One region of the Streptomyces sp. NPDC007917 genome, then DNA from elsewhere that is predicted to be linked to it. Evidence: predicted binding sites of a transcription regulator. Region 1 holds the regulator's gene; the other holds the start of a gene.
What was found. The regulator HspR, encoded in region 1, represses chaperone genes until heat shock. The targets are predictions, from matches to a motif close to TTGAGNNNNNNNNNCTCAA.
Positions count from the first base shown of each region.

Region 2: a site for HspR is predicted at 2,174-2,192, ahead of lon (endopeptidase La). Genes of this name have one in related genera too.

Region 1 is NZ_JBIBKK010000019.1:35,678-40,096, forward strand. Features, by position in the region: gene dnaJ (molecular chaperone DnaJ) at 1-986, shown strand, start outside; gene ACFZDL_RS31135 (heat shock protein transcriptional repressor HspR) at 1,033-1,485, shown strand; gene ACFZDL_RS31140 (BTAD domain-containing putative transcriptional regulator) at 1,581-4,419, shown strand, end outside.
Region 2 is NZ_JBIBKK010000013.1:167,005-171,423, reverse strand. Features, by position in the region: gene lon (endopeptidase La) at 1-2,151, opposite strand, end outside; gene ACFZDL_RS26090 (RNA polymerase sigma factor) at 2,346-2,945, shown strand; gene ACFZDL_RS26085 (zf-HC2 domain-containing protein) at 2,942-4,189, shown strand; gene ACFZDL_RS26080 (ATP-binding cassette domain-containing protein) at 4,231-4,419, shown strand, end outside.

The DNA of each region.
Region 1 (4,419 bases):
AGCGGCGCAAGGAGTACGACGAGGCCCGCGCCCTGTTCGGCAACGGCGGATTCCGCCCGGGGCCGGGCGCGGGCGGCCCCGGCGGCTTCAACTTCGACCTCGGCGACCTCTTCGGCGGCGCCGGCGGCCCCCAGGGCGGCGGCGCGGGCGGCGGCTTCGGCGGCGGCCTCGGGGACGTCTTCGGCGGACTCTTCAACCGCGGCACCTCCACCCGTGCCCAGCCGCGCCGCGGCCAGGACATCGAGTCCGAGGTGACGCTGAGCTTCACCGAGGCGGTGGAGGGGGCCACGGTCCCGCTGCGGATGTCCAGCCAGGCGCCGTGCAAGGCGTGCTCGGGCACCGGCGACAAGAACGGCACCCCGCGCGTGTGCCCGACCTGCGTCGGCACCGGCCAGGTCAGCCGCGGCGGCGGGGGCGGCTTCTCGCTCACCGACCCGTGCGTGGACTGCCGCGGCCGCGGCCTGATCGCGCAGAACCCCTGCGACGTGTGCAAGGGCAGCGGCCGTGCCCGCAGCGCCCGCACCATGCAGGTCCGGATACCCGCGGGCGTCAGCGACAGCCAGCGGATCCGGCTGCGCGGCAAGGGCGCCCCGGGCGAGACCGGCGGCCCCGCCGGCGACCTGTACGTGGTGGTCCATGTGGACCCCCACCCGGTCTTCGGCCGCAAGGGCGACAACCTCACCGTCACCGTGCCCGTGACCCTCCCGGAGGCGGCGCTCGGCGGCGAGATCAAGGTCCCCACGCTCGGCGGCCCTCCGGTCACCCTCAAGCTGCCGGCCGGCACGCCCAACGGCCGTACGATGCGCGCCCGCGGCAAGGGCGCGGTGCGCAAGGACGGCACCCGCGGCGACCTCCTGGTCACCGTCGAGGTCACCGTCCCCAAGGACCTCAGCGACAAGGCGCGCGAGGCGCTGGAGTCGTACCGGGAGGCGACCGCGGGAGAGGACCCGCGGGCGGAGCTGTTCCAGTCCGCGAAGGGAGCGTGACCCGATGGAGACGTCTGGCCGAGGGGTCGGAGGCAGGAATGGCGGCATGGGCGGGCCCAGGAGCCGCAACCCGTACGAGCTGACGGACGAGTCGCCGGTGTACGTCATCTCGGTCGCCGCCCAGCTCTCCGGGCTGCACCCGCAGACCCTGCGCCAGTACGACCGGCTGGGCCTGGTCTCCCCCGGCCGCACGGCGGGCCGCGGGCGCCGCTACTCGGCCCGCGACATCCAGCTGCTCCGCCAGGTGCAGCAGCTCTCGCAGGACGAGGGCATCAACCTCGCCGGCATCAAGCGCATCATCGAACTGGAGAACCAGGTCGCGGCCCTGCAGGAGCGCGTCGCCGAACTCCAGTCCGCGGTCGAGGGCGCGGCCGCGGCGATGCAGCAGCGCGAGGCCGCGGTCCACGCCTCCTACCGCCGCGACCTGGTCCCCTACGACCAGGTGCGGCAGACCAGCGCGCTGGTGGTGTGGCGGCCCAAGCCCAAGCGGCCGGAGTAACCCCCGGCCCCGCCCGGGCCTCGCCGTACGCCAAAGTGGCCCGGTGACCGATCCGTCGGTCACCGGGCCACTTTGGCGTGTGCATAATCGCCGGCATGCGGTTCGGAATCCTCGGCGAGACCCGGGCGTGGCGCGACGACGGGGCAGAGGTTCCGCTGGGCGGCCCGGCCCGGCGGGCGCTGCTGGCGCTGCTGCTGATCCGCCCCGGAGAGGTCATGTCGGCCGACCGGCTGGCCGAGGAACTGGACCCGGGCGGCGCGGTGTCGGCGCATGCGCTGCAGTCCCAGGTGTCCAGGCTGCGCACCGCCCTGGGCCCGGCGGCGGCGATCGAGCGGACCGGGGCGGGCTACCGGATCGCGGCCGCGGCCGAGGACGTGGACGCCTGCCGGTTCGAGCGGCTGGCCCGGGAGGGCCGCGCCGCGCTGGGCGACGGCGACCCCGGGCGGGCGGTCGTGGCGCTGCGCGAGGCGCTGGGCCTGTGGCGAGGGCCCGCGTTGGACGGGCTCGACGGCAGCGAGACGGCCCGGGCCGCCGCCGTGCGGCTGGAGGAGCTCCGGCTCGGGGCGCTGGAGGACCGGATCGAGGCCGAGCTGCGGCTCGGCGAGCAGGGCGCGGCCGTAGCGGAGTTGCGTGAGCTGGTCGGACGCCATCCGCTCAGGGAGCGGCTGGCGGGGCTGCTGATGCGCGCGCTGTTCGCGGAGGGCGGGCAGGCCGAGGCGCTGGTGGTGTTCGAGGAGACCAGGAGCCACCTGGCCGAGGAGCTGGGCGCCGACCCCTCGGCCGAACTCGCCGCGCTGCACCGGGAGCTGCTGAGCGCCGACCCGTCGCCGTCGCCCGTCGCACCGCCCGCCCAGCTGACGTCCTTCGTGGGCCGCGAGCAGGAGGTGGCCGATGTCGCCGAGCTGCTGCGGGTGGCCCGGCTGGTGACGCTGATCGGGCCGGGCGGTGTCGGCAAGACCCGGCTGTCGGTGGAGGTCGCGGGGGCCGCCGACGACGAGGTGTGCTTCGTGGAGCTCGCTCCGCTGCGCGACGGCGCGGGCCTGTCCCAGACGCTGCTGGGAGCGCTCGGTCTGCGCGGGGACGGGCTCCAGCCGCAAGGCGGCTCCCACACGCCGGTCGACCGTCTGATCGCCGCGCTGTCGGGCCGGATGCTCCTGCTCGTCCTGGACAACTGCGAGCACGTCGTCGAGGAGGCCGCCGCGCTGGTGGCGCGGCTGCTGGCGACCTGTCCGCGGCTGCGGGTCCTGGCGACCAGCCGGGAGCCGCTGGGCATCATCGGCGAGAACGTGTGGCAGGTGCGGCCGCTCGACGACGAGGCGGCGGTGCGGCTGTTCACCGACCGGGCCGGCGCGGTGCGGCGCGGCTTCACCGCCGATCCCGGGCTCGTACGGCGCGTCTGCGCCGCCCTGGACGATCTGCCGCTGGCCATCGAGCTGGTGGCGGCGCGGCTGCGCACGCTGGACCTCGACGACCTCGTGGGCCGGCTGGACGACCGGCTCGGGGTCGCGGCCCGCGGCAGCCGTACGGCCGACGGGCGCCATCGCACGCTGCGCTCGGTGGTCGCCTGGAGCTGGGACCTGCTCTCGGAGTCCGAGCAGCGGGCCGCGCGCCGTTTCACGGTCTTCGCCGGCGGCGCGACGGCCGAGGCCGCGCTGCGGGTGTGCGGCACGGACGGCGAGACGCTGGAGTCGCTGGCCGACAAGTCGCTGCTGGAGCCCGCGGGCGGCGGGCGTTACCGGATGCTGGAGACGATCCGCGCGTACGGCGCCGAGCGGTTGGACGAGGCGGGCGAACGCGCGTCGGCACGGGGCGCCCACGCCCGCCATTTCCTGGACCTGGTGCGGACCGCCGATCCGCGTCTGCGCCGGGCCGAACAGCTGGAGTGGCTGCGGGTCCTGGCGGCCGAGCACGACAATCTGCTGGCGGCCCTGCGCTGGGCGGTCGAGGCTCCGGACCTCGCGACGGCCCTGGAACTGCTCGCCTCGGCCTCGACGTACCTGTGGATCCGCGGCGCGTCCGCCTCGGTCGCCCCGTACGCGATCACGCTGCTGGGCGCCGTCGGCGACACGCCCCCGGACGGGCTCGGCGAGGAGTACGCGACCTGCCTGCTGCTCGCGGCGTCCGGCAGCGCCGGGCGACCGGTCTGGCAGCGGCACCGCGCGGCGGCCGAGAAGGCGCTGTCCGCTGCCTGGCCGGGCACCCGCGCGGGCCGGTACCCGGCCACCCTGCTCCTGTGGATGATGCGGAACGCGAGCGGGACCGACCCGCGGAGCGCGTTCGCGCTCGTGTCGTCCCAGCGCGACTGCCCGGAACCGTGGGCGCGGGCGGCCGCCTGGTACGTGACGGGGTTCGGGTCGCTCGGCGAGGGGGACGCCGAAGCGGGTGAGCGCGCCCTGGCCACGGCCGCCGAGGGGTTCCGCGCGCTCGGCGACCGCTGGGGCACCGCGCTGGCCCTGGACGTGCTGGCCGGCCTCGCGGGCGGGCGCGGCGACGGCGCGCGGGCGATCGCGCTCACCGACCAGGCCCTCGCGCTCACCGGGGAGCTGGGGGCCTTGGAAGACAGCGCCGACCTGCTGGTCAACCGGGGTGATCACCTCGACGACCCGGTGGCGGCCCGCGCCGACTACACGAAAGCCGCCGAACTGGCCCGCCGCGCCGGCAGTTCGACCTGCCTGGGGGCGGCCCTGCGCGGACTCGGGGACATCGCCCTGCGGGACGGAGACCTGGACGCGGCGGAACGGCTCTACGAGGAGGCCCTGGAACGCATCGACCCGCACTGGGTCAAGAGCCTCGGCAACCGGGTGCGGACCCTCGCCGGACTCGGCCTCCTCGCCGAGGCGCGCGGCGACCGTCCGGCGGCCCACAAGCGCTACGAGGAGGCGGCCGAGGCGGCGGGAGGCCCGGACCGGCTCCCCCTGATGGGCCTCCCCGAGC
Region 2 (4,419 bases), on a different contig from region 1:
CACCTGGCGGCCGGAGAGCAGCGAGGCCAGGGCCGTGGTCATCGTGATGCCCGCGCTCGGGCCGTCCTTGGGCACCGCGCCCGCCGGGACGTGCAGGTGGATGCCGCGCTCCTTGAGGTCACCGACCGGGAGCTCCAGCTCCGCGCCGTGCGAGCGCAGGAACGAGAGCGCGATCTGGGCAGACTCCTTCATCACATCGCCCAGCTGGCCGGTGAGGGTCAGCCCCGCGCCGCCCGTCTCCGGGTCGGCCAGCGACGCCTCGACGAACAGCACGTCGCCGCCCGCGCCGGTGACCGCGAGCCCGGTCGCCACGCCCGGCACCGCGGTGCGCCGCTCGGCCGGGTCCTGGGCGGACTCGGGGGTGTGGTGCGGGCGGCCGATCAGCGGCCGCAGCTCGTCGGTGCCGACCGTGAACGGCAGCTCCCGCTCGCCCAGCTCGTGCTGGGCCGCCACCTTGCGCAGCAGCCGCGCGATGGCCCGCTCCAGGGTCCGTACGCCCGCCTCGCGGGTGTACTCCCCGGCCAGCTTGCGCAGCGCGCCCTCCTCCAGCGTCACCTCGCCCGGCTCCAGGCCGGCCCGCTCCAGCTGGCGGGGCAGCAGGTGGTCGCGGGCGATGGTGACCTTCTCGTCCTCGGTGTAGCCGTCCAGGCGCACCAGCTCCATGCGGTCGAGCAGGGCCTCGGGGATGGCCTCCAGGACGTTGGCCGTGGCGAGGAAGACCACGTCGCTCAGGTCGAGTTCGACCTCCAGGTAGTGGTCGCGGAAGGTGTGGTTCTGCGCCGGGTCCAGGACTTCGAGCAGGGCCGCGGCGGGGTCGCCGCGGAAGTCGGAGCCGACCTTGTCGATCTCGTCGAGGAGGACGACCGGGTTCATCGAGCCCGCCTCCTTGATGGCCCGTACGATCCGGCCGGGCAGCGCCCCGACGTACGTACGCCGGTGGCCGCGGATCTCCGCCTCGTCACGGACGCCGCCGAGCGCGACGCGCACGAACTTGCGCCCCATCGCGCGGGCGACCGACTCGCCGAGCGAGGTCTTGCCGACGCCGGGCGGGCCCACCAGGGCCAGCACCGCGCCGCCCCGCCGGCCGCCGACCACGCCCAGGCCCCGGTCGGCGCGGCGCTTGCGCACCGCCAGGTACTCGGTGATCCGCTCCTTGACGTCCTCCAGGCCCGCGTGGTCGGCGTCGAGCACGGACTTGGCGCCGGCGATGTCGTACGCGTCCTCGGTGCGCTCGTTCCAGGGCAGCTCCAGGACGGTGTCCAGCCAGGTGCGGATCCAGCTGCCCTCCGGGCTCTGGTCGGAGGCCCGCTCCAGCTTGTCGACCTCCTTGAGGGCCGCCTCGCGCACCTTCTCGGGAAGGTCGGCGGCCTCCACCCGGGCCCGGTAGTCGTCGGACTCGTCCTCCGGGTCACCGTTGAGCTCGGCCAGCTCCTTGCGGACCGCCTCCAGCTGCCGCCGCAGCAGGAACTCGCGCTGCTGCTTGTCGACGCCCTCCTGGACGTCCTTGGCGATCGACTCGGCGACATCCTGCTCGGCGAGGTGTTCGCTCAGCCAGCCCACGGCCAGCTTCAGCCGCGCCACCGGGTCGGCCGTCTCCAGCAGCTCCACGCGCTGCTGGACGGACAGGAACGGCGAGTAGCCGGAGTTGTCGGCCAGCTGGCCGACGTCGTCGATCTGCTGCACCCGGTCCACGACCTGCCAGGCGCCGCGCTTGCGCAGCCAGCTGGTGGCCAGCGCCTTGTACTCCTTGACCAGCTCGGTGACGGCACCGGGCAGCGGGTCGGGAACGATCTCCTCGACCTGGGTGCCCTCCACCCACAGAGCGGCCCCGGGGCCGGTCGTCCCCGCGCCTATGCGCACCCGGCGCACACCGCGGATGAGCGCGCCCGGGTCGCCGTCGGAGAGCCGGCCCACCTGCTCGACCGTGCCGAGCGTGCCCATGCCCGCGTACGTCCCGTCGACGCGCGGCACGAGCAGGACGCGCGGCTTGCCGCCGCCGCTGCCGCTTGATCGGGCGGCGGCCTGGGCGGCCTCCACCGCCGCTCGTACCTCGGTGTCGGACAGGTCCAGCGGCACCACCATGCCGGGCAGCACCACCTCGTCGTCGAGGGGCAGCACGGGCAGGGTGAGCGGTGTGGACGTCGAAGCCATGATCTCCCCTTCGGCAGGCAAGTTGAGCTATGCAGACTCAATGCACGAAGGCCCGCCGATGTTCCCGGCCTCTTGTTCGCTCTGAGCGATCACCGTCCCGCGGTGCGTCGGTGCGTCAGTGCGTCGCTGTGTCGCGGAAGGTGAACCGCCGTCCCCTCGGTAAGCGATAGAGGGGCGTGAAACTGTTCCGCCCCATGGGGCCAGACCGGAGCGACGGGGAGTTGCTGCGAGCCGTCGCGCGGGGAGACGCGCGGGCGCTCGCCGCGCTCTACGACCGGCACGCGGGCTGGCTGCACGCGCGCCTCACGCGCCGCTGCCAGGACCCCGAGACCGTGGGCGAGGTCCTGCAGGACACCTTCGTGACGGCCTGGCGCACCGCCGGCGCGCACCGCGGCGGCGAGGCGGGCGGCTGGCTGTGGACCATCGCGGCCCGCCGCCTCGTCGACGCCCAGCGCGCCGCCGCCCGCGCCGCCCGGGCCGATGCCGCCCACGCCCGCCACCAGCCGGACCCGGCCCGCGCCACGGCACCCTCCGCGGAGGAGCGGGCACTCGACGCGCTGGAGTACGGGGACGTCGGCACCGCCCTCGACCGCCTCTCCCCCGAACTGCGCGCCGTCCTGCGCGCCACGGTCGTCGACGGGCTCACCACCCGCGAGGCCGCGCAGTTCCTCGGCATCCCCGAAGGCACCGTCAAAACCCGCGCCCAACGCGCCCGCAGAGAACTCCGCGCCGCCCTGACCGGGCTGCGCACCACACCCCCGCACCTCCTGGACGCTCTCGGAGGCACCGCATGACGCTCCGGCGACTGATCAAGCGCGGCGGCCCCACCGCCGCCTGGCACGTGACGCCCGCGCACGCGGCGTCGTACGCCGACGGCTCGCTGCCGGAGACCGACGCGTGGTCGGTCGAGAAGCACGTCGAGTCCTGTGCCGGCTGCGCGGAGCGCGTCTCGGCCGCGGTCCGCGCGGGCGCGGCAGCGCCCGCGCTGGCGGACATCCGGGCGGCGGTGCTGGCCTTCGCGGAGGCGGACGGCGCCGGAGCCGGGGCCCGGCACCTGGCGCCGGGCGTGTCGCGCCCGTCCCCGACGCCCGATACCGCGCCCGTGGAAACCGCGGCGGCCCGGCACGCCGAGCGAACCGCTCCCCCGGGCGCCGCGGCCGGGGCGTCGAAGTCGGCTGCGGACGCTCCCGGCGCCCGGGCGAGCGCCCGGCCCATCGCCGCCCGCGCGTCCGCCGACACGGCCCCGGGGACGAACCTCGCCCCCGCGCGCCCGGCCGCCGGGGCCCAGGCCCCGGGCCTGACCCCCTCCCCCACAACGCAGGCCGACACGCCCGCCGCGCGAGAAGCCGCCGGCGCGGGCGGTGCCCCCGCGCGGCGGTGGGGCGCGGTCCGGGGCGCATGCGCGTGGACGGTGTGGGCCGCGGGGCCCGCGCTGCGCGGGCCCTGGCTGGTCGCGCTGCTCGTGACGGGCTTGATCGCGGCCGGGGCCGCGCGGGCCGCGGGGGTCTCCGGAGTGCGGCCGCTGTTGCTGGCGCTCGCGCCCGTACTGCCGTCCGCCGGGGTGGCGGTCTCGTATGGGCGGCACGCCGACCCGATGCATGAGCTGGCCGCGTCCACGCCGTCCGGCGGGCTGCGGCTGCTGCTGACCCGTACGGCGGCCGTGCTCGCCGCGTCCGTGCCGCTGCTGACCCTCGCCGGGCAACTGCTGCCCGCGGCCGCCGGGGCGCCCGCCGCGTCCGCCTGGCTGTTGCCGGGGCTCGCGCTCACGCTCGCCGCGCTCGCCCTCGCCTCGTACGTCGGCTGCCGGATCGCCACCGGGGCGGTCGGCGCGGGCTGGCTGCTGGCGGTGGGCGCCCCGGCGCTCCTCGCGGCCCCGGGCCAGGGCGAGCACGGCTCGCTCGCCGACGCCCTGACCGACTCCCTCACCGCCGTCCTGTCCGGCCCCGCCGCCCAGAGCTGCTGGGCCGCGGCGGCGGCCGTCTGCGCGGGGCTGCTGGCCCTGCGCCGTACCTCCTTCGACCACCTGGAGCGCATTTGAACAGCGCCGTCTCCGTCTCTGTCCCTGTCGCTGTCCATGGATTGACGGTCCGGCACCGCAGGACCACCGCCCTGAACGCCGTCGACCTCGCCTTCGGCACCGGCGTCCACGGTCTGCTCGGCCCCAACGGCGCGGGCAAGACCTCCCTGATCCGCGTGCTCGCGACGGTCGCGCCGCCGACCGCCGGGCGGGTGGAACTGCTCGGCGGCGATGTCTCGGCGCCCGCGCAC